Regions from separate parts of the Shewanella sp. DC2-4 genome, predicted to be linked through region 1. Evidence: riboswitches for the same ligand, from Rfam matches in the RefSeq annotation. Region 1 holds a riboswitch; the other holds the start of a gene.
The links. A riboswitch is a leader RNA that binds a small molecule or an ion and turns the genes downstream of it on or off. The one in region 1 is predicted to bind cyclic di-GMP.
Positions count from the first base shown of each region.

Region 1 (9,530 bases):
CCGCTACATTGGGGTCAATATCATGGATACCTTGAGCAATACCGTCGGCCATCATGCGAGTATTATTGGACATAGAGTCGTAGAGAATCGTGATGCGGTCTTCTTGATAAGCGTCGGCCCAAGCTAAATATTGGTGAATAATTTGGGCTGGATTATCACGCCACACAATGCCGTGTGAAGTTGCGATCATATCTACAGGTAAATTAAAGCTTAATACTTCGTGAATTTTAGCCGTTACTAGGCTGCTAAAGGGCGTTAAAATGTTTGAGTAGTACCGTAGGCATTGCTCCATTAATTCATTTTGATCAACCTCATCATTGAATAAATGTTCATCGCAATAGTGCTGGCCAAAGGCATCGTTACTGAATAAAACCGCATCTTCGGTGAGGTATGTCATCATGCTATCTGGCCAATGCAACATAGGTGCTTCGATAAATATCAGTTGCTTACCATTGCCTATTGCTAAACTATCACCTGTCTTTACGGTAATGAAATTCCATTCTGGGTGGTGGTGATGTCCTACAATGGAGTCGACCGCATTTTCACTGCAGTAAATTGGTGTGTTAGGAATTTTGGCCATTAATGCAGTCAGGGCGCCTGAGTGGTCTTCCTCTGCATGGTTCATCACAATATAGTCTATGTCGGTTAAATTAATTTCAGCTTCAAGATTTTGTAAGAATTGCTGGCTAAACCGATGATCAACTGTATCAATTAACACGGTTTTTTCTTCACGGATAAGGTAGCTATTGTAGCTTGTGCCTTTAGTTATCTTGTACTCAGTACCATGAAAATCTTGCACTTCCCAATCGCGTTGACCCACCCAGTGGATATTGTTTTTTACATGAATAGTCATAAATACACCTGTGATAATTAATAATGAATGCGCTACGTAAATCTTGCTTATTTAGTTAAATCTCTTATTGCACTCACCATGCCAATATTTTAAGGTTTTGATTTTTATTGGTATTAGCGTATTTCAACATTTTAAATCACTTGCTGATGTCATAATGACAATTTGATATTAGTCAAATTGACATTACACTGTTGTCAATATGACTTTATTTGACTGTGGATGTGCTATGAGTGCCCATGCTGATTTAACTCAGTTAGCCTTAGATTTAACTGTCGGCGTGTCGACGCAAGACAGATTTGAGCGTTTGTTGGCAGTGGTCAGGCGGCGTGTCAATTGTGATGCTGCGGCATTATTGGCATTTCGGGAGCAGCAATTTGTCCCCTTGGCGATAGATGGGCTCTTTGCCGAAGTGTTAGGGCGGCGCTTTCAAATTAGTGAACATCCGAGATTAGAGGCTATCGCCCGTGCTGGCGATGTGGTTCGTTTCCCGGCCGACAGTGAACTTCCTGATCCGTATGATGGTTTAATTCCACATCATAGTGCGAACTTACATGTACATGCTTGCATTGGTTTACCACTAATCGCGAACGATCGCTTAATTGGGGCGCTCACCATTGATGGTTTCAACCCTCATCAGTTTGATGATTTTAGTGATAGCGAGTTGCGTGTGATCAGCGCACTGGCCGCAGCCAGTCTTAATACTGCGTTATTGATGCAACAGCTAGAATCCCAAGTTGTTGAAGTCTCCAATGGCACTGAGGTGCTCAATCGTCCTGCTAGTCAGCAGGAGATCATAGGGCAATCCACACAGATCCAATCGCTAAAGCAGCAGATAAGTGCCGTGGCAGGCACTGATTTATCGGTATTAATTACCGGCGAAACTGGCGTGGGTAAGGAGTTAGTGGCCGCGGCGATACATAATCAATCGACCAGAGCCGATAAATCACTTATCTATTTGAACTGCGCTGCATTGCCTGAGTCCGTCGCCGAAAGCGAGTTATTTGGGCATGTAAAAGGGGCATTTACGGGGGCAATCAGTCATAGGCAAGGCAAGTTTGAACTCGCTGACAAGGGGACTTTGTTTTTAGATGAAATCGGGGAGCTTCCCTTGGGGCTGCAAGCTAAGTTATTGAGGGTTTTACAATACGGAGAATTACAGCGAGTGGGCAGTGATAAGAGCCTAAAAGTTAATACTCGGATTATTGCCGCCACTAATCGAATTTTGCACCAAGAGGCAACGGAAGGGCGCTTTCGTTTCGATCTTTACCATAGGTTGAGCGTATTTCCTATCCACGTAGCACCATTAAGAGAGCGTGGGCAAGATATTGTTATGCTGACAGGTTTTTTTCTTGAACGTTGTAAAGCGAAGTTAGGACTCACCCATATCAATATCACACACGCAGCGCAGCAGTTATTAGAGCAATACACATGGCCGGGTAATGTGCGTGAGCTAGAGCATGCGATACACAGGGCTGCGGTGTTGGCGAAAGCCGAGCTAAAAACGGCTTATATCAGCTTAAGTGATAAACATTTTCAGCTCGATTCTTTGATGAATCAAGCACACAAAACAGTCGACGAAGATAGGCCATCAGATGCCGCAACGCCAGCCAGTGAATTAGCATTTAGGTCTGAGTCGGCCTGTCGTGAGCGACAATCGCAAGATAATTCCAGTGTTATGCTGGGGCTTAAGGCTGCGACTGAGAGATATCAGCGTCAACTTATTCGCCAAGTTTTAGCCGCGAATAAACAAAATTGGGCTGCGTGTGCAAGAATATTGCAAATCGATACAGGTAATTTGCACCGACTTGCAAAACGGTTAGGTTTAAAAGAATGAAATATTGCGTGAAGAAATTTTATTCTGCAGCAAAACCCCAGTCTCGATTCTTAGAAGAACAGTGTTGCTACGCCTAAGAGTGCGAACAATACGGCGCAGCCACGGTGTATCCACAACATAGGCAATTTTTCGGCGCTGAAGTGGCCTGCGATCACTACGGGTACGTTAGCAAGCAGCATGCCTAAGGTTGTGCCAGCAACCACCATAGTTAATGAATCGTATTTTGCGGCTAATACCACAGTTGCTATTTGCGTTTTATCCCCCATTTCGGCGATAAAAAACAGGATAAAGGTGGCGAGAAAGGGGCCCATTTTATAGAAACGGCTCTCTTCTGCATCGACTTTATCGGGGATTAACACCCAAAGAGCGATCGCGAAGAAGGACGCGGCCACTAAATAACGTGCAAGATCAGGGCTTACCCAGTTAATGGCCCATTGACCAATCCAAGCTGCGGCAAAATGGTTAAATAATGTCGACAGCAAAATACCTAAAATAATGGCAGTTTTATTTTTAAATCTTGCGGCGAGGATTAGTGCAAGTAATTGAGTTTTATCACCAATTTCGGCGATAGCAACCGTAAAGGTTGAGGCAAGTAGGGCTTCCAAGTGTAATCCTTTAGGGGTGGTTATGACATAAGCACAATAAACCGTCCACCCCTAGGTGCGGTCATTGTGCTCAGGTCTTGCTGGGCAAATCTATGATTTGCTGTGAACACCATGGCATGTTGCCAAGTATGTTGATGTTCACCCTAGATGACGATGGCTCGAAATCCAGTTAGCTACTCCCCCGAAGCGAGGTGGGCATTATACCTAGGTAAGATTTAGTTTCAAGCACGAGTTTATAACAGTAGGTGCTGATAAATGTTTGACGGGTGTCAGAAAAATACCGATTCACATTCTGTAACTTAATGAATATAAATGAATTATTTTTTGACAACGTTGTCTTTTGTTGCTAATTTAGCCAAGTCATTTCTACTTGGTTACATACTGTTAACTCGTAGTGACTCAATGATAACGACTGTATTTGGCAAACTAATTGAAAAGTTAGGACGCAAAGCTTCCGGTCTAAGGTTGTAAATGGATTTTTTAGTGAACTAAGATAGCGGAGTTGCCGCAGAATTCGATTTCTGTGAAAGATAAACGACTGCTGTTTAATGCTGTTGTTTGCCCAAATACCACTTTTATATCTAAGCCTATCATTATGTTTAGGATGATAGGCAATCAATGGAGTGCATTAAAGTGGCAAATTCTACTGTTTTTTCCCCTATTTCTAAATTGAGTTTATTGGCCGCGGCAGTAATGGCGACGAATGCGTTTGTGAGTATCTCTGCGCAGGCGCACGGTTATGTTGTGGCACCAGAATCGCGTTCATATGCCTGTAAAACAGGTAAAAATGCCAATTGTGGCGCGGTGCAATGGGAGCCGCAAAGTGTTGAGGGGCCATCGGGTTTTCCTGAATCAGGTCCTGCTGATGGCAAATTGGCGAGTGCTGGCAATGGTGCTTTTTCACCTTTGGATGAACAAAGTCCGAGCCGTTGGGCAAAGACGGATATTAAATCGGGCTGGAATAAATTCAGTTGGCAGTTCACAGCAAATCATGTCACCCGTAATTGGCGTTACTATTTAACTCGCCAAGATTGGAACCCAAACCAAGCTTTGAGCCGAGCGAGCTTTGACTTAGCTCCCTTTTGCGTAGTTGATGGTGGTATGGAACAGCCGCCTAAGTTAGTGACCCATGACTGCTACGTGCCAGAAGGTCGCAGTGGTTATCAAGTGATCTTGGCCGTGTGGGAAGTGGGCGATACTACGAATAGTTTCTACAATGCTATCGATGTGAACTTGGGCTCGGGTCCTGTTGTGCCGAGTGAATGGCAAGATGTGGGGGATATCAATCCGTCACTCGATCTAAAAGCAGGCGATAAAGTGATGACCCGGGTGTTTGACGCCAATGGTGAGCAAGCGGCTAAGCAAACAGTCATTACCATTAGTGATGCGACTCAAGGTGATAAACAAAATTGGCCTTTCCTATTAGCGAGCGCGATTAACGCCCAGCAGTCCCAGTTAAAAGCGGGACAAAAAAATGCATCGGGTGTGATTGAGCCTGTGTATGGCAAAAACGACATTTTTACAGCGAAAAACTCAGGTATTGAGCGTGTCGAAGTGGGATTTGATTTAGCTCCTGCTCCGGGCAACAGCTTAGAAGTCACTTCACTTGCTGACGATTATCAAATTATCGATGGTGCGGCGAAGGTCAGCTTTGATGTGACCAGTAACGCCGAGATGCTAGTGTCAGCGTATTTGTTTAGCCATGATGGCACAGCGGCAGGTTTTGTGAGCCAAACTGTTAACAATACCAGCGCGAGCTTAGTGTTAGACGTCGTTGAGCCTAAAGCTGGGCATTATCATTTGCAGGTAAAAGCTGAGCCTAAACAAGGTGATGTTATTCAGCAGAACTTTGATCTCTTCTTAAAGGATCAAGCTCCTGCACCAGAAGCTGATTTTGTATTCCCAGCAGGCGTGAAAGGTTACGTTGCAGGTACTACAGTGTTACAGCCTAAAAATGGCAAAGTGTATCAATGTAAGCCATTCCCTTATAGCGGCTATTGCGTGCAGTGGTCGGCTTCTGCCACAGGATTTGAGCCAGGTGTTGGCGCTTCTTGGGCTATGGCGTGGACTGAGCTGTAAATTAACATTTTGAGTTAATCAATTCTCAACATGATGTGATTGGGCTTAAACATATTCACTGTGTTTAAGCCCTTTTTGTCTGCATCGGATGGAAAAAGACCGGCTTTATTTTGATTCGAGCCTAATACAAGATTACAGGTATTCTCAACAAAGGTAGCGATTTTGTTGGCTTGTATATTTTCGTTTATCACAGCGCTATTAAGTTGTTACCGTATCGTTTGCTACCCTTCTTTGTTCACAACTGGCTTGCCCACTGGGTTTGGCTCTGTTAATGTCCCAAACTATCTATTTAATCGATGCTTATATCGGTACATTAATTTGGGCTATCACAATTGAAAGTCATGCCATTTTTCAATAATCGATTTAGTTAGCCTCAATGGCTACTGGGTTGAAACATTCAAAAGCTATTGGGGCCAATTGATCTGCTAGGTCGAGATCTGATTGGATGCTTTAAGTGATGTGTCGCTTATTTCGATTTAAGACGCAAGGCTTTATCGGTTCAAATCTTACTCAAATAAAATAATAATTAATTATTGAACAGGACTATTGTGTGAATTCAAAAATGTTAGGCTCGATCGCCATCGTTGCCGGGACGGCCATTGGCGCAGGTATGTTAGCGTTACCTTTAGCCACAGCGGCTTTAGGTATTATCCCTGCTTTAGTGTTACTCGTCGTTATTTGGGGCGTGTCCGCCTATACCTCATTACTTATGCTCGAAATTAACTTACGCACTGGCGTGGGGGATAACGTGCATGCTATTACGGGTAAGTTACTGGGTAAAAAAGGTCAAATAATTCAAGGTGCTTCTTTCCTGAGTTTATTATTTGCCTTGACCGCGGCTTATCTCACCGGCGGCTCTTCGTTATTAGTGCTTAAAGCGAAGAACATGTTCGATATCGTGCTCGATAATCAAGTCGCAGTGTTGTTATTTACACTCGTGCTCGGTGGCTTTGCGGCGCTAGGTGTCGCTTGGGTCGATAAAGTTTCACGTTTCCTATTTTCGTTAATGATTCTATTGCTCGTGGTGGTGGTATTATTTTTATTGCCCGAAGTCAGTATTGCTAGCATGGCAACTGGCGCGATTGCCGAGTCTATGACCAGCAATTGGATGGCGGCAATTCCCGTGGTGTTTACTTCGTTTGGTTTCCACGTCTGTATCGCCACTTTAGTGCGTTATCTCGATGGCGATGCGGTATCACTGCGTAAGGTGTTGTTAATCGGTTCGACTATCCCACTTGCTTGTTATGTTCTGTGGTTATTGGTGACTTTAGGCACAGTAGGCGGATATGAGGTGAATAGTTTTGAAGGTTCACTACCTTCACTCGTCACGGCATTACAGGATATTGCTCATACACCTTGGATCAGCAAATGTATTTCATTATTCGCTGATTTAGCTTTAGTGACCTCATTCCTCGGTGTGACCTTAAGTTTATATGACTTTATCGCCGAATTAACTCGCGCCAAAGAAACGTTTGCCGGCCGTATTCAAACTTGGTTACTGACCTTTATTCCGCCTGTTTTGTGTGCCTTGTATTTGCCTGAAGGCTTTGTGGCGGTACTGGGATTTGCGGCCGTACCATTGGTTGTGATGATCATTTTCTTGCCAATTGTTATGGCACTGCGTCAACGTCAGTCGCAGCTCGGTGGCTATCAAGTGTCTGGTGGATCTGTTGCGTTAGTCATTGCAGGTTTGTTAGGTGCCGTGATTGTGGGTGCCCAGCTATTTGTTGGGATCTAATTCATTGCAATAGGTGGGGCTTTTTAGCGAACGCGGCTGAGTAACTTTGATTAAATGTATTTGCTTTGTAAGCGAGTTTTTCAGAGTCTGTTATAGAGAGTGTCGCATGTGATAAAGTCAGGCCCCGGCCTGACTTTTTGCTTTTTAGGTTTTAAAGCGAGTGATGCTGGGTTTTAGCACAGTTATTTAAAATTAAAACAACGCTATTAAAACGAGAAAATGGCCCAGCTTGCGCGTGGCTTCATTCACATAAAACGGACTTAACACAATGAAAAAATGGTTACTCACAGTTGCCGTGGCCGCTAGTTTTGGCGCACAGGCTGACGAAGGTATGTGGCAGCCCCATCAACTGCCTGCAATGGCTGATGAGCTAAAAGCAAAAGGCCTTGAAATTGATGCAAAATCGATTTCTAAACTCACCGAATTCCCGATGAATGCCGTGATAAGCCTTGGCGGTTGCACTGCATCATTTGTATCGCCAAAGGGCTTAGTCGTGACTAACCATCACTGTGCCTATGGGGCAATTCAATACAACTCCACTCCTGAGAAAAACCTGTTGCAGGATGGTTTTTTAGCTAAGACCTTCGCCGATGAATTACCTGCGACCCCTGGCTCACGTGTCTATGTGACTGAAGATGTCACGAATGTCACTGAGCGAGTTAAAAACGGGCTTGAAGGTAAAGTGGGCAGCGCCTTCTATCAAGGCGTTGAAAGCCAAGAAAAAGCGTTAGTTGCTGAATGTGAAAAAGAAGATGGTTACCGTTGCCAAGTGTATAGCTTTCACGGTGGTCTCGAATATTATCTGGTTAAACAACTGGAAATCCGTGATGTGCGTTTAGTCTATAACCCAGCCGCGAGCGTGGGTAAATACGGCGGCGATGTAGACAACTGGATGTGGCCACGTCACACAGGCGATTTTTCTTTCTACCGTGCTTATGTATCTAAAGCAGGTAAACCCTCAGAATTTAGCAGCGACAACGTGCCATACGAGCCAAAAAGTTTCTTAAAAGTATCGGCTAAAGGCGTGAGTGAGGGTGATTTTGTGATGGTTGCAGGCTACCCAGGTCGCACCAACAGATATCGCACAGCCACTGAAGTTCAAAATGAGTTTGAGTGGGCTTATCCCGAAGGCAAAATGCTGCGTGAACGCTTTATAGAGATCATTAAAGAAACCGCGCCAGAGGGCAGCGACGAGCGTATTAAGTACGAGAGTCAAATTGCTGGCCTTGCAAATTACGCGAAAAACTTCACTTCTATGATCGAGTTTTACGGTAAATCAACCATGTTGGCTGACCGTAAAGCCCTCGAAGCTAAGCTTGCGGCGTGGATTGCCAAAGACAGCAGTCGTGAAGCGAAATACGGTAAAACCTTAGCGGAATTAGATGCCTTGATTGCCAAAGGCAAGACGCATCAAGAGCGTGACATGATCTTAAGCTACATAGGCAGCACGACTATGTTGCCGACGGCGCGCAGCTTATATCGCCTCGCGAACGAGAAACAACTGCCAGATATGCAGCGTGAACCGGGCTTCCAAGATCGTGATATGACTCGCCTCAAAGCGAGCATGGAGCGTATTGATCGTCGTTATGCGCCAAGCGTTGATAAAGCGGTATTGCTCGACATGCTAAAACGCTACGCCGCACTGCCAGAAGATCAGCGCCTCCCCGCATTGGATAAAGCCTTTGGTATCGATAAAAAGTTTAGTGAAGCTAAGCTTTCTAAAACCTTAGATAAAATGTACGCCAAAACTGAGTTAGGTAAGAAAGATGTTCGTCTGGCGTGGATGGACAAATCCGTTGCCGATTTTAAAGCCTCTAAAGATCCTTTCATTCAATTCGCTGTCGCTATGTATGACACAGATATGGCTGAAGAAAAGAAAGAAAAAGAATTAGCGGGTGAACTAATGAAGGTGCGTCCGCAATATATGGATGCCATTATTGCTTACAACCTAGAGCAAGGTAAGCCAGTGTATGCCGATGCTAACTCTAGCCTGCGTGTCACAGTTGGCCATGTGAAAGGCTATTCGCCAAAAGACGGTTTAGTGGCCGTGCCATTCACTCGCCTTGAAGGCATAGTGCAAAAGGACACGGGTGTTGACCCATTCGATGCACCGAAGAAAGAGTTAGAGCTGATTAAGCAGAAGCAATATGGTGATTTCTATATGAAATCAATAGATTCTGTACCGGTAAACTTTTTATCAACTTTAGATACTACTGGCGGAAATTCTGGCTCACCGACCTTAAACGGCCGCGCTGAACTCGTCGGCCTATTGTTCGACGGTGTGTATGAAAGCATTATCGGCGGTTGGGCATTTGATAATGAAATTAACCGTTCTATTCATGTCGACAGCCGTTATATGCTGTGGGTAATGAAGTATTTAGATCATGCCGACAATCTTTTAGCTGAGATGGAAATCGTTAA
Region 1 covers NZ_JABRVR010000002.1:3,314,097-3,323,626, reverse strand. Annotated here, with positions in the region: gene norV (anaerobic nitric oxide reductase flavorubredoxin) at 1-853, opposite strand, end outside; gene norR (nitric oxide reductase transcriptional regulator NorR) at 1,080-2,687, shown strand; gene HQQ92_RS15210 (TMEM165/GDT1 family protein) at 2,738-3,292, opposite strand; cyclic di-GMP riboswitch class I at 3,703-3,802, shown strand; gene gbpA (N-acetylglucosamine-binding protein GbpA) at 3,926-5,371, shown strand; gene HQQ92_RS15200 (aromatic amino acid transport family protein) at 5,934-7,109, shown strand; gene HQQ92_RS15195 (S46 family peptidase) at 7,378-9,530, shown strand, end outside.

Region 2 (9,530 bases), 2.4 Mb from region 1:
GTTAGTCCACGCATCTCCCCAAGCAACGGCCATTGCGACCCGAGCGACATCAGCACCTAAAGCTTGTGCGGCGGGTAACATAATCGGCGCCTGCACGGCCCATTGGCCACCTCCCGATGGCACAAAAATATTCACAATTCCTGCACTGATAAAGCTCCAAAATGGCAGGCTCTCGGCGCTAGCGATGGCCACAAAACCTTCCGAAATACTTTGGGCTAAACCCGATTGCACCATCACAGCCATAATGCCCGCATAAAAGGGAAATTGGATAACAATCCCTGCGCCGCCCTTAATGGCCTCATTCAAGCTGGTTAATAAACTGCGTGGTGTTTGATGTAACAGTATGGCGAGGAATAAAAATAAGAAGTTCACTAAATTGAGGTTTAAGCTGCCGCCCTGCACCCAAAAGTAATAACCTAAATATACAAGCCCAGCGCCACCGACGCTCCAGCCGAGTAAACGACTATTTTCTAACTTATCCGCAGGACGGCTTTCAGGCTGACGCTCGCTCATATTTGCAGAGTTAAGCTCTAACGCCGAAGAATCAAGTTCAGCGTCTTTGTCATCAAGGGCGCTTGGGTCGACATAAACACTGTCTTTTTCTTCAGGCAACATAAAGCGATTCACTAAGGGCATGACCACAAACAGAATTGCCACTAACAATAAATTATAACTCGCGAAAATGGTGTCACTGGTGGGGATGATACCGATTTGCGATTCAGAGAAATGCCCCACCGTCGCTATGGTTAATGGGATCGAACCCGCAAGCCCACCATGCCAAACCACAAAGCCGGAATAGGCGCTGGCGACCAGCAATCGATAATCCACTTTCACTTTACGAGCTAAGGCTTTGGCAAATAACGCGCCCACCACTAGCCCAAAACCCCAGTTAATCCAACTGGCGGCCAGTGACACCAAAGTCACTAAAATAATGGCTTGTGGTGCCGACTTAGCCAATCCAGCAATGGCATCGAGCAGCTTTTTAATCGGCGGGGAGCTTGCCAACATAAATCCTGCCACCAGCACTAACAACATCTGCATCGAAAAACTTAACAGCGTCCAAAAGCCATCCCCCCAATAATTGATGACTTCCAGCGGGGTTTTATGTTCAGCGACCACAGCAGCAATTAATACGACTAAGGTAAGTAAAAGCACGAAAATATAAGGATCGGGTAGATATCGGTCGACGAGTTTGACCAGAGGTTTTGCCGCTTTGTTTAACATAGACTTTCCTTGTTTATTATCTGAACTAAAACGTCAACACGCCCTAGTTCTTATTTGTTTTTATTGAATTTTAATTGAGTCTTAAGCCAACAGATTAAGCGATCTCTAAAGCAGGATAAAGTCTTGAGGGAGTTTTTAACGGTTTGAACTGGTAGCACCAGATATCCCGCTCAACGCACACGCGAGTGCCGATAGCATCTGATGCTAAAAAACTGATAATATGGCAAAAATTAACTAAGGTGCTCTTTATATGAAAATGTTACTTGCCGTTGTGGTGATTGCTGGGGTGATTTTTTACTTCTTTACCTCAATGAACGGCCAAAAAGCCGCCCAAGAAAATATCCGTTTAGGCAATGAGTTTTTAACACAAAACAAAACCAAAGAAGGTGTGATCACCACAGCTTCAGGTTTGCAATATCAAGTATTAACTCAGGGCGATGGCACAGTTCATCCTAAAGCCAGCGATACAGTGACAGTCCATTATCATGGCACTTTGATTGACGGTACTGTGTTTGACAGTTCGGTTGATCGCGGCGAACCCATCGCATTTCCGCTTAATCGGGTGATTAAAGGTTGGACCGAGGGCGTACAACTTATGGTTGTTGGCGATAAAATGCGGTTTTTTATTCCCAGTGAACTCGCCTACGGTAACCGTAGCACGGGCAAGATTGGTGGTGGTTCTGTGTTAATTTTTGATGTGGAACTGCTTAAGATTGATTAAATCAGTCTTCAATGAGTCTGTCTTAACGCATTCGGCTGTATTCATAAAAAAACCTAACGCTTAATAAAGAAAAAAGCCCTGAATCTTCGCAGGGCTTTATTTTTTAACCAATAATATCAAAATTTTGGATAATTACTGGCAGGTTGCCGCGCCAATATCAACCCATACTGCTGCAACACCCGGTACATCACCTTTAGTCCAGTAACTCGCCTTCCAAACACGACCGTTATAGCGAGTAGTTTGACCACCGTTATACACCACACCCGCATCCCAACCGAGATCAACTTGGCTGAGTAGCTGCCATTGGTCTGCGGTGCGAGATGGCGTATTGCCCTGAGTCCAATACTTTGCTTTCCATACCAACTGACTATGACTCACAGTATTACCAGTGTTGTATACCACACTGGTTTGCCAAGCAGGGTAGTTACCAGCATTGGGATCGGTTGCATCGCATCCACCGCCGACCACTTTTGGCGTCACAGTCAGATTCGTCGATGCACTTGCATCTAAGGCACCATCGGAAACCAGCACGCTCAAACCATAGAGGGTCGCTTCGGTAACATTGGGGCCAGTAACGACTAACGTGGCACTATTTTGCCCGGTTGCCGACACGCCTGCGGGCACAGTCCAAGCGTAGGTTAAGGCATCACCATCTGCATCGGAGGCATTCGCCACTATACTGACGGTTTTACCCGCTTCAACTGTCGCAGTCGGAGCCAGAGTCACTACAGGTGCTTGATTAGGCGTATCAGCCTTGTTGGTCACTGTCACTGAATCTGTGGCAGATAACCCTTCAGGATCCGTGACTTTAAGGCTAAAACCATAGGCGACATCGGTTTGGGTTGCTCCCAGTTGAATAGTCGCATTCGCCATATCTGCATTCGCGATGGCAACACTTGGCCCAGAGACTTGAGTCCAGAGATAGCTTAAGGCAGCGTTTTCAGGATCGCGCGAACCGCTACCATTGAGCGTCACATCGACGGGACCGGTGACATTCACATCCGCGCCAGCATTGGCAATGGGCGCTTTATTCACTGGCGGAGTGGTGCCTTCACCATGGCCTAAACCTTCGTGCATGGCATTCAGAATGTCACCATTATCGGCATCAAGTTCCCACGCAAAGAGCCCACCAAGTTGATTAGAAAGCACATATTGCCCCTTGGCTTTAACTGAACGAGCATCATCGAAAGTGATTAAATCGCCAGTAGATGCCTTGAACAAAGATGGCGCCTCGGCTGTTTCGTCGTAACTGTAAGTCCAACCGCTTCCCATGTAATCGTTCACTATCTGACGATAATCCACCACACCAGCTTCCCAAGTACCTTTCACTTTGCCCGTTGCCGTCCCCGTGAAAGGATTATTACCACTGTAGCCATTAACACCTGTCCAGCCGCGGCCATACATAGCGGCACCGACCACAATTTTCCCTGGGGTCACACCTTGGCCTAACAGCGCATTAACGCCATTAGCTGTGGTGTAACGGGTATTGGGATCCCAACTCGCTTCATACAGATTGGTTTGATGGCCGAGTTCAGTATTAGTCCAACCACCATTAAAGTCGTAACTCATCAAGAAGATGTAATCCATGTACTGCTGAGCAGCCTGATAATCGACTTTTTGAATTTTATCGTCACCTGCGCTAATTGCAGAGGTCAGCTCATAGGTACGACCCGTTTCGGCGCTTAGTTCATCAAGCATCGCCCGCAGTTCACGCATCAGAGTCACATAGGTTTCACCGTCATTGGCATTACCTAAATTTGGGTTAGCGCCATTCCCCCCTGGAAATTCCCAGTCGATATCAACGCCATCGAAGAATTTCCATGTCTGTAGAAACTCTTTCACCGAAGCGACAAAGATATCGCGCTTGGTTTTATCACCGAAGAAAAAGAAGGGATCCGAGAGGGTCCAACCACCGACCGAAGGTAAAATCTTCAAATCTGGATGTGCTTGCTTAAGTGCCATCAATTGACCGAAGTTCCCTTTGTAAGGATCTGAATGCTCACTCACTCCCGCCTGCGGTATTTGAATCGCTGCCCAAGGATCGTGAATCGCAACTTTAAAATCACCACGACCACTACAGGCACGTTGCAACGCTTCGAAACTGCCTTCGATTTCTTTCAAGCTATCATTGATGCCATCACCACCACAAATTGGGGTAAAGCCATATAAAATATGGGTTAAGTTTTGCGCAGGTATCTTATCGACCGGGAATTTACGACCGTATACGCCCCATTCGACAAAGTAACCTCCCACCACTTTGCCTGATTTATTAGCATAGGGACGGTTGTTTTCTTTTAGGGGAGCATTGAGTGGCACTAAATGGCTGCCGTCGGTATCAGCCACGAGGATTTGTTTAGCATCGCTCGCCGTACAGCCATCGCTGTTACACAGTTGTACTTGCATCTGATAACGGCCGCCCTTGTTCACCTTAAAGTTAGCAGTTCCCGACGCGCCAGATGGGCCTTCCCAAACTACATTGCCGTTGAGTAACACTTGGGCTTTATTGCCCACATCGCCACTCCAAAGGTTCCAACTGACGGAGACATCGGCGGCATCTTTCACCGTAACTAATTGATTGTAAGCGGTAGCCGCTTGATTCACTTCAATAATAGCGAACTTAGTTTCGCCCCAACCTAAAGTCGGTTTACCGGGTGCCGCTGCAAAAACGCTGGCACTGATGGTAGATGCCAGCGCTGATGCCACTAGCAAGGCTGTTGTTGAAATTTGAGTCTTGAACATGAGATATCCCTATTGAATTTTTATATGAATCAATAAGGCAAACAAAGCGTAGACAGGAAACAGCACTCTCTTAAAACCATGCAAAACGACTGACAACTGCACGAAGAAAAACCTGTGGTATCCCCGCTATCATAGGTACAGACGAACCCTTAGACCGGAGGCTTTGCGTCCCAGTTTTTCAACTGGTTTGCCTTTTACACACAATGACAACGTTGTCATTGCAAATATCAGCATAAGCGTAAGCGCAATAAAATTGCAACAAAATATTATCAACTGTGTTATTGGCTAAAATCGTAAATAGAACTAGGCATCTGATAAGAAAGGAATTATGCAAATTAAACTATCGCTAATATTTACTTTGGATAATGAGGATTATCTGAATACTTTAAGAATAAAAAAACAGGACTCGATATGCCAAAGGCATCATAAGTCCTGCTTTATATTTCACAATTTACGTCGCTTATGCAGCTAAACCTCAATCACTAAACATTCATAGCGCAAACCATAGTCGAGCAATATTTATTATCTTTATGCGCGGGGTATTTATGATCCTTATGCGCGGGGATAGTCCCTTGCGAGCATCACAGATAAACCGCGGCAAACCAAGGTCTCCATATCATCGACACGATTGATTTTCATCTCAGCTAAGGGCGCGCTTAATGCCATTTGCTTTAAGCTTTCGAGACAGCCTTTGTAGTAAGGAGCGCTATTCATCATACCGCCAGCGAGCCAAATTCGATTGGGATTAAATAAATTAACCGCCCACGCTAATCCCATGCCGAGATAACTGCCAGCGCGATATAAATCATCCTGAGTGGAGATTTTGCGGCTGCGCACTGAATCGCCACTGGCCAGTTGCTCTAAACTAAACTCGCCAGATTCTGTCATCACGCGACAAGGCCCCAACTCCCCCGCCACGCCCGTCGCTCCCGTAAAGACTTGTCCATTAAAGGCAATAGACATACCGATCCCAGTGCCGCACATGACCAATAACTCACAGGCATATTTAGCATCACAAGTCGCTTGCATACCCGCATCGATATCGTTGCAGATAAACTTAAGCTCACCTTGGGTTTTGACTGTATCGAAGCTCAATCCATTGAGTCCAGGTAAAGATTTACAAGAAACCAAACGATTATTTTGTACCAGTCCAGGTACGGCAATCGCTAGTTGGTAATGCTGTAAATCATAATCACGTTCAAACGCCGCGATTTGATTATTTAACTCTTCAATTTTAAAACCTTCACCTGTGGGGATTTTATATTGTTCTGTATGTCCCGCGAGCTGAAGTTCGAACAGGGCTTTAGTACCGCCCACATCTATTGTTAGTATTTGCATCGCTTACTCCACTGATACATGTGCCCCACTCTGACCCCGAGTGGAGATGGCAAATGTTAGCATAGGGTCCAAATGTTAGCGATTGAATAAAACTTAAGTTGCTAATTTGTAAGGAACAAGTCCTAATTAAAACATGACCAACCTTTTATTTAATTCACTTTTCATGCTCAAAATCACATAAATAAATTAACAACAAACCCCATAACCTCAAGCGTCTTACCTGCACAAATTCACGATTGTATACAAAATCCTTTATTCGCTACCCTTGCATCTAGCGCGCTAGACTTGCGATAATCCGAGCCGGTTAAAACTCAAATCAACATAAACCTACTCATCCTTAGGCGATCTTCGCCTACCGACTCGCATAGCATGCCAGTCTTAATTGGAGCCCTTATGTCACAATCAATCGCTAACCGTCTCGGTGCTATTCGTAACGAATTAACATCTGCTAATCTCGATGCTTTTATTATTCCCCGTGCCGACGAATATCTGGGCGAATATGTGCCAGCACATAACGAACGTTTGTACTGGGCAACCAACTTTACCGGTTCGGCGGGTATGGCTATCGTATTGAAAGATAAAGCCGCAATATTTACCGATGGCCGCTATACGGTTCAAGTTCGTTTGCAAGTCGATGCCACACTTTTCAGTTATGAAAGCCTAACTGATACACCACAAATTGAGTGGTTATGTGACACGTTACCAGCGGGGTCTCGCGTTGGCTTCGATGCGCGCTTACACACCTTAGCTTGGTATGAAAATGCCAAAGCAACCTTAAATAAATCCCAAATCGAATTAGTTGCAGTTGAACAAAACCCCATCGATTTGCATTGGCAGAATCGGCCAGCACCGTCGAACGCTCCTATCACTTTGTTTAGCAACGAGAGTGCTGGTAAAACCAGCCTGCAAAAACGCATTGAAATTGGTGCATTAGTAAAAAAAGCCGGTGGTGATGTCGCCTTAATCGCCGCCTTAGATTCTTTCTGCTGGCTACTCAACATTCGCGGCAATGATGTACCGCGCCTGCCCGTTGTACTCGGCAGTGCCCTGCTCCACGCCAATGGCGATATGCAGCTTTTCACCGATTTAAGCAAACTCCCAGAGGGCATTGAGGAGCATGTTGGTGCTGGCGTAAGCTTTAAGGGCGAGGCATCTCTTGCCGATACACTCGCCAGCATGCAGGACGTAAAACTACTGGCCGATCCGAATTCTGCAAACGCTTGGGCACAAAACATTGCCCGTGAGGCAGGAGCAAAATTGATAGCTGGAATCGATCCTGTCGCTTTACCTAAAGCGCAGAAAAACGCCGCAGAACTGGCCGGCATGCGTGCCTGTCATATCCGCGATGGCGTCGCCGTGAGTCGATTCCTTGCATGGCTCGATGCCGAAGTGGCAGCCAATCGTATGCACGATGAAGGCACCCTTGCGGATAAATTGGAAAGCTTTCGCCTAGAAGATGAGCGTTACCGCGAGCCAAGTTTCGACACGATTTCAGCTGCCGGTCCTAATGCCGCTATGTGCCATTACAATCACAACAATGGCACACCAGCCATGATGACAATGGACAGCATCTACTTAGTGGATTCTGGCGCTCAGTATATTGATGGCACGACAGATGTGACCCGTACCATTGCGATAGGTGAAGTGACCGATGAGCATAAAAAAATGGTTACGCTGGTGCTAAAAGGTCATATTGCCCTCGACCAAGCACGCTTCCCAAAAGGCACCTCAGGTCAGCAGCTCGACGCTTTCGCCCGCCAATATTTATGGCAACATGGTTTTGATTACGAACACGGTACAGGCCATGGTGTGGGTCATTTTTTAAGTGTGCACGAGGGTCCGCAGCGCATAGGTAAAAATGTCAACGGTATCGCATTGATGCCCGGCATGGTGCTTTCCAACGAGCCGGGTTACTACCGCGCTGAGAGTTTTGGCATTCGCTTAGAAAACCTCGTCGTAGTGCAACACTGTGAAGCACTTAAAGGGGCTGAGCGTGAAATGTATGAATTCGATGCGTTGACTATGATCCCTATGGATGCGCGCCTTATTGATAAGAGCCTGTTAACGCAAGGGGAAATAGACTGGTTTAATGCTTATCATCAGCAAGTATTCAATACACTTTCTCCGTTGATGTCAGGGGATGAATTGGCTTGGTTAACTCAAGTGACTAAAGCAATTTAGCACTCCGCTGATAAATAGCGATTTAAGTCGTTATTTTAGTCACTTACGCGCTATAAAATAGAACGCCCAAGGCAATTAGCATTGGGCGTTTTTTTAGCGCTATCAGTGTGTTTTAAAACCCACGCCTTATTTCAAAACCATGATTTAAAAACATGAGTCGCTAAACCATAGTAGGTTGTGCCATCGGCTGATAAGCATCATCCAGCGATGCTTTAGACAACACTTCAAAGTCCTGATGAATTTCAATAAAACAATCGACTAATTCAGGGTCGAAATGCTGACCTTTGCCTTCAATAATTAAGTCGATAGCCTCTTGGTGGCTAAAGGGCCGCTTATAACATCGGGGAGAAGTCAGCGCGTCATAAACATCAACTAGGGCCACTATCCTCGCCGAAAGCGGAATATCTTCACCTTTCAAACCAAGGGGATAACCACTACCATCCCACTTTTCATGGTGACCCGAAGCAATATCGCGGCCCATCTGAATAAAAGTACATTGGGGCGCATATTCCAACAAACTGCGTAGCACTTGTCCCCCGATCACAGGATGAGCTTTAATTTGTTCAAACTCCTGCGGCGTTAGTTTACCCGGTTTAAGCAAAATCGCATCGGCAATACCGACCTTACCTATATCGTGCAAAATGGCCGACAAACTAATGTCTTGAATATAATCTTCGTTCAATTCTGCAGGAGGATTGGCGGCCAGTAGTCGCTGCGACGCGAGCATTTTCGAATACTGCCGCATACGTAGCAAATGCGCGCCCGTTTCGTTATCTCTGTATTCGGCGAGTTTAGCTAAGCCTAATACGGTAGCTTGGCGTGATGCTAAGGTTGAATCGAGTGCGTCAGCCAACTTACCTAATAAATAAGTAATAGTTAACGTCAACATGGCATTGGTCACGATAAAATTGACCACCACAACGGCCCAAATACCGACGCTATAACCTTGGGTTTCAGGCCAATTGAGCCAATTAAAATGATAGGCAAAACCAATCAATACCAAACTTAGCCCATTCAAACACTGGGCATATAAGCTGGCTCGATTTCCTAAAAATATACCGACTAACGGCGGGAAAATAAATAACCAGAAAAAACCTGCTCCCGAAGGGCCAATCGCAATTAAAAAACCGATGCCAATTGCATAACCCAGCAAGCAGCCACAGCCAAAACGCGTACTATCAGCAAGCTTAGGAAAATACAGTAAAAGCAGTAAAAACAGATAAGCCAGCGTATCAAATACCACCATAAACCAGAGATCGGCGATGACGCATAAATACACACTAGTGATGTATACAGGCACGCAGAGAATCGCTAGAAAGCCAAATAA
Region 2 covers NZ_JABRVR010000002.1:942,040-951,569, reverse strand. Annotated here, with positions in the region: gene HQQ92_RS04835 (short-chain fatty acid transporter) at 1-1,224, opposite strand, end outside; gene HQQ92_RS04830 (FKBP-type peptidyl-prolyl cis-trans isomerase) at 1,475-1,945, shown strand; gene HQQ92_RS04825 (glycosyl hydrolase family 18 protein) at 2,078-4,684, opposite strand; cyclic di-GMP riboswitch class I at 4,798-4,886, opposite strand; gene HQQ92_RS04820 (ROK family protein) at 5,237-6,022, opposite strand; gene HQQ92_RS04815 (aminopeptidase P family protein) at 6,416-8,203, shown strand; gene HQQ92_RS04810 (HD-GYP domain-containing protein) at 8,364-9,530, opposite strand, start outside.
Region 2: it holds a riboswitch for cyclic di-GMP, as region 1 does, so the genes downstream of both, HQQ92_RS04825 (glycosyl hydrolase family 18 protein) here and gbpA (N-acetylglucosamine-binding protein GbpA) in region 1, are expected to answer to the same signal.